DNA from 3 places in the Lysobacter sp. Root604 genome. Region 3 is predicted to be linked to each of the others. Evidence: riboswitches for the same ligand, from Rfam matches in the RefSeq annotation. Region 3 holds a riboswitch; each other region holds the start of a gene.
The links. Region 3 has a riboswitch for cobalamin ahead of metE (5-methyltetrahydropteroyltriglutamate--homocysteine S-methyltransferase). Riboswitches for the same ligand answer to the same signal wherever they lie in the genome.
Positions count from the first base shown of each region.

Region 1: it holds a riboswitch for cobalamin, as region 3 does, so the genes downstream of both, btuB (TonB-dependent vitamin B12 receptor) here and metE (5-methyltetrahydropteroyltriglutamate--homocysteine S-methyltransferase) in region 3, are expected to answer to the same signal.
Region 2: it holds a riboswitch for cobalamin, as region 3 does, so the genes downstream of both, btuB (TonB-dependent vitamin B12 receptor) here and metE (5-methyltetrahydropteroyltriglutamate--homocysteine S-methyltransferase) in region 3, are expected to answer to the same signal.

Region 1 is NZ_LMGS01000012.1:194,055-198,255, reverse strand. It holds gene ASD69_RS19465 (TonB-dependent receptor) at 1-2,058, opposite strand, end outside; cobalamin riboswitch at 2,309-2,540, shown strand; gene btuB (TonB-dependent vitamin B12 receptor) at 2,692-4,201, shown strand, end outside.
Region 2 is NZ_LMGS01000010.1:183,942-188,142, reverse strand. It holds gene ASD69_RS15955 (serine/threonine-protein kinase) at 1-152, opposite strand, end outside; gene btuB (TonB-dependent vitamin B12 receptor) at 482-2,326, opposite strand; cobalamin riboswitch at 2,451-2,683, opposite strand; gene ASD69_RS22985 (TfoX/Sxy family protein) at 3,436-3,840, opposite strand; gene ASD69_RS15940 (GAF domain-containing protein) at 3,837-4,201, opposite strand, start outside.
Region 3 is NZ_LMGS01000009.1:1,429,489-1,433,689, forward strand. It holds gene metE (5-methyltetrahydropteroyltriglutamate--homocysteine S-methyltransferase) at 1-1,919, opposite strand, end outside; cobalamin riboswitch at 2,129-2,345, opposite strand; gene ASD69_RS14630 (acyl-CoA thioesterase) at 2,422-2,820, opposite strand; gene ASD69_RS14635 (ribonucleotide-diphosphate reductase subunit beta) at 3,037-4,083, opposite strand; gene ASD69_RS14640 (four helix bundle protein) at 4,153-4,201, shown strand, end outside.

The sequences.
Region 1 (4,201 bases), on a different contig from region 3:
GATGCGGCCGATCTCGGTGCGGCCGATGCGCACCGCCGCCGGATCGATCGCGGCCAGGCGCGCCGGGTTGGGCGCGATCTTCTCGATCTCGGTCTTGGAGTAGTTGTAGCCCAGAGTGAGGCCGAACTTGCCCGAGGCCAGGTCCCAGTTCTGGGTCGCGATGATGTCCACGCCCTGGGTCTTGGTGTCGACGGCGTTGGTGAAGTAGCGGCCGCCGCCGATGCCCGGGTAGCCGTTGGCTTGCAGGTAGTTGCGCACCGCGGTGCTGGTCAGGTTTTCCGACAGCAGGATGCGGTCGTCGACCTTGATGTGGTACGCGTCGATGGTGATGTACAGGCTGTCGCTGGGCTGCAGCACCAGGCCCAGGCTGTAGTTGGTGGACTCCTCGGCCTTCAGCGATTCCGAGCCCAGCGCGATCGCGGCCGGATTGTCGACGCGGAAGGTGCCGATCTCGTAGGGCACGCCGCTGATGAAGTTGGTCGCGATCGACTGGAAGAACTGCTGCTGCAGCGAGGGCGCGCGGAAGCCGGTGGAGGCGGTGGCGCGCAACGCGACCTTGTCGGTGAAGGCGTAACGCGCCGACAGCTTGCCGGAAGTGGTGTCGCCGAAATCGCTGTAGCTCTCGAAGCGCGCGGCGATGCCGGCGGAGAACTTGTCGGTCAGGTCGGCTTCGACGTCGGCATAGAGCGAATAGCTGTGGCGGTCGAAATCGCCGGCGTCGCTGGCGCGGAAGCCGGAGAACACCTGCGCGCCCGGGATGATCTGGCCGTTGGACGCGGGCACGCCGCCGTTGGCGTAGGACAGCGGTTCGCCGGCGCGCTGCGAGAATTCCTCGCCGCGCCACTCCGCGCCCCAGGCGAAGGTCACCGGATACTGCCAGCCGAAATCCACCGGGCGCGCGAAGTCCAGGTTCAACACGTGCTGCGTGACTTCGAGCGCGCCCGCATAGAACTGCGTCGGCGAGGTCGGGCCCAGGCTGCGGTTGAGGGTGTGCTCGATGTCGAAGCTGAGTTCGTTGTGGCCGTAGTTGTAGCTGAAATCGATCTGGGTGCCGCCGGCGGTTTCCGAGCGCAGGCCGACCACCGTCGAGCGGTCCTTGCTGACGTTGTGGATCTGCGGCAGGAAGCCGTTCGGGTAGATCGAGGGGATGTTGCGCGGGTCGGCGGCGAAGCGGAAGTAGCCGTTGGAGAGCACGTCGCGCTTGCTGTAGCTGCCGAAGGAATAGAAGGTCAGGTAGTCGACCGGACTGTATTCGCCGTTGTAGGACACCGCGCCGCTATCGATCTCGGGATCGCCGTAGCGCTGTTCGACCACGCCTTGGAACGGGCGCGCGCGGTTGGTCTGGTCCTGGTGGCCGCCCTGCGCGGCCAGGTGCAGCTTGCCGTTTTCGCCGAGCTTGAAGCCGGCGTCGCCGGACAGCTGGTACTGCTCGCCGTCGCCGGCGCTGTATTGCCCGTAGCGCGCGGCGATGCTGCCGCCGTGGTCGCTGCCCTTGAGCACGATGTTGACCACCCCGGCGATCGCGTCGGAGCCGTACTGCGCCGAGGCGCCGTCGCGCAGCACTTCCACGCGTTCGATCGAGGCGATCGGGATCGCGTTGAGGTCGACCGGCGAGGAACCGCGACCCTGGCTGCCGTTGAGGTTGATCAGCGCGGTGGTGTGCCGGCGCTTGCCGTTGACCAGCACCAGCACCTGGTCCGGCGCCAGGCCGCGCAGCTGCGCGGGGCGCACGGCGTCGGTGCCGTCGGTGATGGCCGGGCGCGGGAAGTTCAGCGAGGGCAGGGCGCGCGCCAGCGCGGTCGCGAGTTCGACCGTGCCGGTGGCTTCCAGCGCCTCCGGAGTGATGATGTCGATCGGCGCGCTGGACTCGGCGACGGTGCGATCGCTGACCCGGGTGCCGGTGACGATCACCTGGTCCAGGGTATGGGCCTCGGAGGCCGGCTCGCCCGGGGCGGCCGCGTCCTGGGCATAGGCCGGGGAGGCGAGCGCGGCGATCAGGGCCAGCGACAAGGGGGCGAGGACGAGCGGACGGCGTACGGCGCGGACGGCTACGGACATGGTGCGCGGCTCCTTGCGGCGGGGGGATTGGTAACGATGTCATTTTGGTTTAACACGGTTATAACAACTGGGTCAAACCCACTTTCGTATAGGTAGATAGCCGTACGTCATGGTTTTAGACATCGGATGCGCATCAGCTATGCCAGGTGGCACATCAGGCCGACTTAGCCCGGCTGCGGGCGGTTATCGCCACAGGCCCGGGGCCCGGCTCATGCCGTTTGCTCATGGGGGCGGACCGATCCGGGGCTGCTACCATGCGCGGGCTTGAGGTGATCGCCGGCCCCGCCGGCGATTGAAACGGGAATCCGGTGCGCCAGTCCTCCGAACGGAGCGACGGCAATTCCGGAGCTGCCCCCGCAACGGTAAGTAAGACGAACGATCCGCAACGAAGCCACTGTGCGCATGCATGGGAAGGCGCGGATCGGAGGGCTGGAGGCCCTCGCTTGCAAGCCCGGAGACCGGCCTGAGGCTGACCCGACACGCGGTGGGCGCTGTCATGGGGCTGCCTTGCGTCCGCGCGTCGCCGCCTCGTCGTTCCCTCCGCGTGTCTCCGACCCATCGTTTCCGCGCGGGTAGGCGCGGATCAGGAGCCATGCTTTGAATTTCCACCCTTACGCGCTTCGCCGCACCGCGCTGGCGACGGCGCTGCTGTCCGTCGTGGTCCCGGTTTGGGCCGCCGACGCCGCCACCGACCTCGACCAGGTCGTGGTGACCGCCAGCCGCACCGCGCAGACCCAGGACGCGACCCTGGCCTCGGTCACCGTGATCGACCGCGACGACATCGAACGCCTGCAGCCGGCCAACTTGCCCGACCTGCTGCGCGGCACGCCCGGCCTGTCGATGGCCAACAACGGCGGCCCCGGCAAGTCGACCTCGCTGTTCCTGCGCGGCACCGAGTCCGACCATGTGCTGGTGCTGGTGGACGGCATCAAGATCGGCTCGGCCACCAGCGGCGGCGCCTCGCTGCAGGACATTCCGGTCGAACAGATCGAGCGCATCGAGATCGTGCGCGGCCCGTTCTCCAGCTTGTACGGCTCCGAGGCCCTGGGCGGCGTGATCCAGATCTTCACCCGCCGCCCGCAAGGCGCGTTCGCGCCGCACGCCAGCGCCTCGATCGGCAGCTGGCAGACGCGTCGCGGCACCCTGGGCGTGGGCGGAAAGAGCGACAACGGCTGGTACTCGATCAACGCCGCCAGCGAGGACACCGACGGCATCAACGCCTGTCGCGGCAAGCCCTCGCCGGGCGGCGCCGGCTGCTTCACCCACTCGCCCGACCGCGACGGCTACCGCAACCTGTCGCTGACCGCGCAGGGCGGCTACCGCTTCAACGACGCCTGGGACGCCGAAGCGCGCCTGTTCCGCGCCGAAGGCCGTAACGAATACGACGGCAGCACCAACAACCAGGCCGACACCGTGCAGCAGGTCGCCGGCGGACGCCTGCGCTACGCGCCCAGCGAACAGGCCACGCTGACCCTCAACCTGGGCCGCAGCAGCGACCTCAGCGACACCTACCGCAACGGCGTCTACTCCAGCACCTTCAATACGCGCCGCAAGCTGGGCTCGCTGCAGGGTGACTTCGGCCTCGGCGGCGGCCTGCTCACCCTGGGCTACGACTGGCAGCGCGACGAGGTGGAAAGCAGCACCGTCTACGCCCACGACCACCGCATCAACCGCGGCCTGTTCGGCCAGTACCAGCGCGAATCTGGCGCGCACGCGCTGCAGGCCAGCCTGCGCCGCGACGACGACAGCCAGTTCGGCGGCCAGACCACCGGCAGCGCGCTGTGGGGCTGGAACCTCAGCGAACAGCTGCGCCTGACCGCGAGCTACGGCACCGCGTTCAAGGCGCCGACCTTCAACGAGCTGTACTTTCCCGGCTTCGGCAACGCCGATCTCAAGCCGGAGGAGTCGCGCAGCTTCGAACTCGGCCTGCGCGGCGAACACGCCTGGGGCGGCTGGTCGCTCAACGCCTACGAGACCCGAGTCGATGAATTGATCGCGTTCGATGCTTCGATCGGTCTGCCCGGCAACATCGATCGCGCGCGCATCCAGGGCGTGGAGGCCACGGTCGATACCGTCCTGGCCGGTTGGGACCTGCGCGCCAGCGCGACCTGGCTGGATCCGCGCAACGACAGCCGCGGCGCCA
Region 2 (4,201 bases), on a different contig from region 3:
GCATTCGCATCGGAATCCAGCAGGGCCTGCAGCGCGCGATACAGCTCGGGGTCGCGCGTGGACAGCTCCGCGAGCGCGCGTTCGCGCTGCGCCGGAGGCATCTCGATATAGTCGTCGAACAAGTCCAGGGCGCGTGCGCTGACGTCGCTCATGAGGCTGTCTGCCGCTGCGGTGAGTGGGCGGAGCTGGGGTGCGCCGATGCGTGGCGTGGCGCCGGTCCGCTGCGGCTATCGTACGCCCTCCGACCGGAGATCCGATTGGACCTTCGCAGGGGGCGCGCCCGATCCACGCCGGATCGGAGCGCTCAGTAATGTCACTGAATTGGTGGATCTGTGAGGGTTTGGGCACGGTACGGCGCGCCGGGTCGGACGGTCCGTGGCCTCGCAGCGCCGCGGCAGACGCGAGCCCGCCCACCGCCCGGCTCGCCGCAAAAGAAAGCCCGGCGGAGCCGGGCTTTCGAGAGCTTGAACGCGCGTCCGGCTCAGCGGGCCGGTGCGTAACGCAAGGTCAGGAACCATTCGCGACCGGGCTGGTTGTAGAACGAGATGGTCTCGTAGTCGCGGTCGAAGACATTGGCCACGCGCGCCTGCAGCGACCAGGCCGCGGTGAGCGCGTATTCGGCGCGCAGGTCCAGGGTGCCGTAGCCGCCGACGCGGCGGCTGTTGGCGACGTCGTCGTAACGCGCGCTGGAACCGACCGCGGTCACGCCGAAGCGGAAGTCGCCGAAGGCGCGGTCGATGTCGACGCGCGCGCTGCGCTTGGCGCGACGCGGCAGATCGTTGCCGGCGTAGAAGCCGACCCGGTTCTCGCTGTCGAGGAAGCTGGCGCTGGCGGCCACGGCCCAATCGGCGACGGTGGTGTCGATGCCGATCTCGGCGCCGCGCACACGCGCGCGCTCGATGTTGTTGGGCAGGAAGATCGCGGCGTCGTAGGCGATCAGGTCGTCGACCTGGGTGCTGAAACCGTCGATGCGCGCGTTGAAGCGCTCGCTGCGGTAGGCCAGGCCAAGCTCCCAGGTCTTGGACTCTTCCGGGCGCAGCGCCGGGTTGCCGAAGAACGGGTAGTAGAGCTCGTTGAAGGTCGGGGCTTTGAAGGCGGTGCCGTAGCCCGCGGTCAGACGCCAGTGTTCGGCGAAGCCCAGGCCCCAGGCGATGCTGCCGGTGGTGTGGCCGCCGAACTGGTCGTTGTCGTCGCGGCGCAGGCTGGCCTCGATCGACTGCGCGCCGAAGCGGCCCTGGTACTGGACGAAGCCGGCGCGGTTATCGCGCTCGTTCTTGTCGTAGGCGGTGTCGCTGTCGGCGTGGTCGCGCAGCCAGTCGAAGCCCACGCTCAGCAGCTGGCCTTCGCCGACGCCGTAGTCGGTCTGCACGGTGAAGCTGTCGCGGTTGGTGGCGAAGTAACCGTTGGGCACGTTGCCGAGGAAGTTGTCGGACTCGTCGCGATTGCGGCCGGCGCTGACCTGCAGGCGCAGGTTTTCGGAAGGACGCCAGGTGCCCTTGGCGCCGACCACCTGCTGCACGATCTCGGAGTAGTTGACGAAGCTGCCGTCGTACTCGTTCTCGCCTTCGGCGCGCAGCACATGGCCTTCGAAGCTCAGGGTGTCGGTGGCATCGAAGCCACCGCGCAGCGACAGCGAGCGGTTGCGGTAGCCGTCGCGGTCGGGCTCTTCGGTGAAGCAGCCGGCGAACAGGGTGCTGGAGCCGTCGCAGGCATTGATGCCGTCGGTGCGCTGGTAGGCGGCGTCGGCGCCGAACCAGCCGCGGCCGACGCGGCCGCCGATGCCGGCGCTGGCTTCGCGGCCGCCGTGGCTGCCGACGGTGACGCTGGCGCGCGGGGCGACGGCGTCGCGGTCGCGGCGGGTGAAGATCTGGATCACGCCGCCGATCGCGTCGGCGCCGTACAGGCTGGAGCGCGGGCCGCGCACGATTTCGATGCGGTCGATCAGGGCGACCGGCAGGTCCTGGAACGAAGCCAGGCCGGAGGTCGCCGAGCCGATGCGGATGCCGTCGACCAGGACCAGCACGTGGTCGGTCTCGCTGCCGCGCAGCGACAGCGTGGTCAGCTTGCCCAGGCCGCCCTGGTTGCCGACCGAGAGGCCGGCGCGGCCGCGCAGCAGGTCGGGCAGCGAGCGCGCCTGGCTGCGCGCGATGTCGTCGTGGGTGATCACTTCGACCGGCGACAGCGCGTCGTTGGCGCTGATCGCGGTGCGGGTGGCGGTGACGACGACATCGTCCAGATCGGTGGCGTCGTCGTTCGGCTGCGCCTGCGCGAGAGCGGGCAGGGCGAGGGCGGCGGCGATGGCCAGGGACAGCTTGGGAACACGCATGAGCAAACTCCAGGGGCGCGGCGGTGGAGCCGCGCCGTCGATCGAGGGAGTCGCGAGGAGAGAGGGGCCGCGAATGCGGGCGCTGAACGCGCCGACGGTCGCCGCCGCGACGCCCTCCGCATCGCAACCAGTCGCGCGTCGGGGCCGGTCTCCGGACTCGCGAGCCGGGACCGGGGTCCCGTGCGCGGCGCCTTCCCGTGCTGAGCACAGTGGCGGTTGCCGCGGTCGACTCGCTTACCGTTGCGGGGGCAGTGCCGGGCTGGCCCGATCGCGCTGTCGCAGCGCTGGGGCGTCACCGGCTTCCCGTTTCAACCCTGACGGCGGATGCCGGGGGTCACCTCGAAGCGCGCGCAGTCTACGCGATCGGGGGCGCAGGGGCCAAAAGGAGCGGGGGGCGTGGCCATTAGCCCCTCATCCGCCCTGCGGGCACCTTCTCCCGCAAGCGGGAGAAGGGAAGATCAAGAACCTCTCCCGCAAGCGGGAGAAGGGMAGATCAAGAACCTCTCCCGCAAGCGGAAAGGGGGAGATCAAGAACCAGCGCTGTGAGCCCCTCTCCCGCTCGCGGGAGAGGGGTTGGGGTGAGGGACGATGCGGATGCGTTGCTTGAACCCCGCCACGTGCCCTCATCCGCCCTGCGGGCACCTTCTCCCGCAAGCGGGAGAAAGATCAAGAACCTCTCCCGCAAGCAGGCAGGGGAAGATCAAAAGCTAGCGTTGCGAGCCCCTCTCCCGCTYGCGGGAGAGGGGTTGGGGTGAGGGCCCGGCGCGAGTGCGTTGCTTGAACCYCGCCGCGCGCCCTCATCCGCCCTGCGGGCACCTTCTCCCGCAAGCGGGAGAAGGGMAGATCAAGAACSTCTCCCGCAAGCGGAAAGGGGGAGATCAAGAACTAGCGCTGTGAGCCCCTCTCCCGCTCGCGGGAGAGGGGTTGGGGTGAGGGCCCGGCGCAGAGCGCGCAGCTCCAACTTCATCCCGGCTCTTCATCCGGTCCGCAGCCCGTCCTGAGCCTGCCGAACGGGGCACCGCCTCCCACTGTTGGGAGCAGGGAAAGCCAGGTCGGGGGCGTAACCAAGCGCCGCTAATCCGCGCCGCAAAGCGGAACGCAGGACTGCCTTACTCCCGCTCTTCCGCCTCGTCGCGGCCTTCGCCCGCAGGCTCGTCGTCGAAGCCGTCGTCGTAGGACGGCGGCATCGCCACGGTGTCCTCGGTCAGCACGGTGGTGCGCACCGGGCCGGCGGCCGGGCGGTTGCGCGGCGCGGGCAGCAGGGCGGTGGCGGCCTCGGCGGCGGCGATCAGTTCGTTGCGGCGCTGGTCGGGGATCTCCTGCCAATGGCAGTCCAGCAGGGCGCCCTCGATCGCGTACAGCAAGTTGAGCGTCGGTTTGAAGCCCGCGCGCTTGACCCGCATGAAAGCCTCGACCGTGCCGATCGCGGCGATGTCCTCGTGCGAGCGCAGGCCGACCTGGCGCAGCCAGGCCGCGCTCTTGGGGCCGATGTTGCGCAGCTTGGCCGCGGTCATCGCAGCGACTCCACGAAGGCCTGGGCGATCGCTTCCAGGCCGCGCTGGTCGTCGGCGTCGAAGCGGTCGAGCTTGGGGCTATCGAGATCGAACACGCCGATCAGTTCGCCGTTCAAGGACAAAGGCACCACCAGTTCGGAGTTCGACGCCGAATCGCAGGCGATGTGGCCCGGGAAGCGGTGCACGTCGGCGATGCGCTGGGTCTGGCCGCTGGAGGCCGCCGCGCCGCACACGCCCTTGTCGAGCGGGATGCGGATGCAGGCCGGCAGGCCCTGGAACGGCCCGACCACCAGCTCGCGGCCGTCGTAGAAGTAGAAGCCGACCCAGTTGAGGTCCGGCAGGGCGTGATAGACCAGCGCCG
Region 3 (4,201 bases):
TGGATCTGGGTGGCGTCGTCGACGCCGCTGGCGGCCAGGCGGAAGGCTTCGCCTGCCCAGGCGAGGTAGGCCGGCCAGTCGGCGCGGCGCAGCGGCAGGCCTTCGCGCAACGCGGGCTCGTCGATCTGGATCACCGCGATGCCGGCCGCCTCCAGGTCCAGCACTTCCTCGCGCAAGGCCAGGGCGATCTGGCGGCAGGTGTCGGCGCGCGGCTGGTCGTCGCGCACGAACGACCACTGCAGGATCGTGACCGGCCCGGTCAGCATGCCCTTGACCGGGCGCGGCGTCAGCGACTGCGCGTAGCGCGCCCAGTCCACCGTCATCGCGCGCGGGCGGGCGACGTCGCCGTACAGCACCGGCGGTTTCACGCAGCGCGAGCCGTAGCTCTGCACCCAGCCGTGGGCGGTGAAGGCGAAGCCGGACAGTTGCTCGCCGAAGTACTCGACCATGTCGTTGCGTTCGAACTCGCCGTGCACCAGCACGTCCAGGCCCAACGCTTCCTGTTCGCGCAGGCACAGCTCGGTCTCGCGCTCGAGGAAGGCGCGATAGCCGGCGTCGTCCAGGCGCCCGGCCTTGTGCTCGGCGCGCGCCTGGCGCACCTGCGAGGTCTGCGGGAACGAGCCGATCGTGGTGGTCGGGAAGTCGGGCAGCTTCAGACGCTGCGCCTGCACCCGCGCGCGCTGCGCATAGGCCGAATCGCGTTGGGTCATCGCTGGCACCACCGCGGCCAGCTTGGCGCGCACCTGGGTGTCGCGCAGCAGCGGCGAGGCCAGGCGCGCGGCGCGCGCGCTCGCGGCCGCGCCCAAGGCGCCCGCCGCACGGTCGTCGTCGGCCAGGGTGTCGGCGAGCAGGCGCAGTTCCTCGAGCTTCTGCTTGGCGTAGGCCATCCACTGCTGCAACGGCGGCGGCAGCTTGCGTTCCAGGCCCAGGTCGATCGGCACGTGCAGCAGCGAGCACGACGGCGCCAGCCACTGCGCGCGCGTACCGGCGCGGCGCGCCAGACTGAGCGCCGCGTCGAGATCGGCGCGCCAGATGTTGCGGCCGTCGACCACGCCCAGACTGAGCGCGCGGTCTTCGGGCAGCTTGGGCAGCAGCGCTTCGAGCTGGCCGGGCGCGCGCACCAGATCCAGGTGCAGGGCCTGCACGGGCAGGGCGGCGGCCAGTTCGGCGTTGTCGCCCAGCCCGCCGAAGTAGCTGGCGAGCAGGCGCGCGGGCGCATCGACGCCGGCCAGCGCGTCGTAGGCGCGACGATAGGCCCGGCGATCGTCGTCATCGAGATCCAGCGCGAGGCAGGGCTCGTCCAACTGCACCCATTGCGCGCCCGCCGCCTTCAATCGGGTCAGCAGTTCGGCGTAGGCCGGCAGCAGCGCGTCCAGCAACTCGCGTGGATCGCCGCCGTCGCGGCGCTTGCCGAGCTTGAGCAGCGACACCGGCCCCAGCAGCACCGGCCGTGCCTGCAGGCCAAGCGCCTGCGCTTCGGCGAGCTCGGCCAGCGGCTTGTCGCCGCGCAGCGCGAAGCGCTGATCGCACTCGAACTGCGGCACCAGGTAGTGGTAGTTGGTATCGAACCACTTGGTCATTTCCAGGGCGCGCAGGTCGTGGCGCGCGTCCTGCAGGCCACGCGCGAGCGCGAAGTAACCGGCCAGGGGATCGGCATCCAAGGTATCGCGATAGGGTGCGGGCACCGCGTCGAACAGGACGGCGGTGTCCAGCACATGGTCGTAGAGCGAGAAGTCGTTGCAAGGCACGACGTCGGCGCCGGCGTCGCGCGCCAGCGTCCAGTGGCGTGCGCGCAGCGTGAGTGCGGTGTCGTGCAGATCGCCGGCCGCGATCTCGCCTTTCCAGAACGATTCCAGGGCTTGCTTGAGCTCGCGTCGCGCGCCGATGCGCGGGAAGCCGAGGTGGGTAACGCTGATCATTGAAGTCTCCTGCGATGCGTGTGGGCATGAGCAGGGCAACGAAGGAAGGCGGGTACGCACGCGCGACCGCCCGCCGCGGATGCGGCGACGCCGGAGCACGACCTGCCTTCGACCTTCGCCCCCGCGGGCGAACCGGTCCCGTGGAGGGCGAGGGCGAACGGCCATGGCCGCACGCACGCGCCGACCCGCGGGGCCGGAGTCGGACGGAGGGCGGACCCTCCGGTCATGGCAGGTCTTCGGGCTTGGGGCATGGCGTGGTTCGACGCCGCCTACTGTCCGTCGCTTCCCGGGCTCGCACCCAGTGCCTGACGGAGGTCGTTCCCTATACCGCTGCGGGGCAGCTCCGGAATTGGACGCGAGTCCGTACCGGATTCCCTCTAGCCGTCGCCGGCGCGAACCGGCGGCGTCTTGTCGCATCGCTTTATCTTTATGAAGCGATGGTCACCATGACGGCTGCCAAAGTACGCCTAGGAGCGGGGCCCGTCAATCGACGTTCGCGGGTTCAGGCCGCAGCGGATTCCAGCGCCGGCACCGGCGTCGGCACGCCGTCGCGATCGAGCGCGATCATGGTGAAGCGCCCGCGCGTGGCCAGTTGCGATTCGCCGCTGAGCAGGTCCTCGCAGTGCATCTCGACCTCGACCTGCATCGAGGTGCGACCCACCGAGACCACGCGTGCGATCAGCTCCACCAGCGCGCCCTTGGGCACCGCGGTGTGGAAGTCGATCTGTTCCGAGCGCGCGGTCACCACCGTGCGCCGCGCGTAGCGCGAGGCGGCGACGAAGGCGGCCTTGTCCATCCAGGCCAGGGCCTGGCCGCCGAACAGGGTGCCCAGGTGGTTGGTGTGATCGGGGAAGACGATTTCGATGATACGGGCTTCGGTCATGGGTTTGTTTCCCGGCAGAGCGAGGAGAGCGACGTCGTAGCGAACAGTTCCCTCTCCCGCTTGCGGGAGAGGGTTAGGGTGAGGGGCGCTTTTGCTTTAGCGGCTAGGAATCAAAGCAAAGGCATTCGCGCCGTTGGCGCTCACGCCCTCACCCCAACCCCTCTCCCGCGAGCGGGAGAGGGGCCTTAAGCAGGTCGGAGAGGTTTCGGCGCGCGGGTATCTCACCCGCCTGAATCAAAACGCCTCGTCGAACGCCACTTCGCCCTGTACGCCGACCTGATACGCCGAGACCCGGCGCTCGAAGAAGTTGGTCACTTCCTGCACGTCCTGCAGGTCCATGAAGCCGAAGGGGTTGGTGGCGCCGAAATGCTTGGGCATGCCCAGCTGGGCCATGCGCTGGTCGGCGCAGTACTCCAGGTACTGGCGCATGTCCTTCAGCGACAGGCCGACCACGCCGCCGGACAGCACGTCCTGGGCGAACTGGAGTTCGCAGTTCACCGCGTCCTCGAACATCTTCACCACCTGCGCGCGCAGGTCGGCGTCGAACAGGTCGGGCTCTTCCTCGCGCGCGGTGCGGATTACCTCGAACGCGAACGCCATGTGGCAGCTTTCGTCGCGGAACACCCAGTTGGTGCCCGAGGCCAGGCCGTTGAGCAGGCCGCGCGAGCGCAGGTAATAGACGTAGGCGAAGGCGGCGAAGAAGAACAGACCCTCGATGCAGCCGGCGAAGCAGATCAGGTTGAGCAGGAACTGGCGGCGCTGTTCGCGCGTCTCGATGCGCTTGAGGTCCTGCACTGAGTCGATCCAGCGGAAGCAGAACTCGGCCTTGGCGCGGATCGAGGGAATGTTCTCGACCGCGTCGAAGGCCTTGGCGCGCTCGTTCGGGTCGGGCAGGTAGGTGTCGAGCAGGGTCAGGTAGAACTGCACGTGCAGCGCTTCCTCGTACAACTGCCGCGACAAGTACATGCGCGCCTCGGGCGCGTTGATGTGCTGGTACAGGTTCAGCACCAGATTGTTGGCCACGATGCTGTCGCCGGTGGCGAAGAATGCGACCAGGCGTTCGACCAGATGCCGCTCGGCCGGGCCGAACTTGTGCTTGAGGTCGTTGACGTCCTGCGAGAAATCGACCTCTTCGACGGTCCAGGTGTTACGGATGGCGTCGCGGTACATCTCGTAGAAATGCGGATAGCGCATCGGCCGCAGGGTGAGATCGAAACCGGGGTCTAGAAGCTTAGGAGTGAGCGGAGAGGAGTGAGGAGCGAGCGGGGAGGTGACTGACATGGACATAAGGTTTTTCCGATTTCAGGTGTGCGAGAAAAAGCTCAGGCTCCGAAGACGACGGAGGAGCCGATGCACTACCAAGAGACTGTGATTTGGAACAAGTCCATGAGGCTGGCTG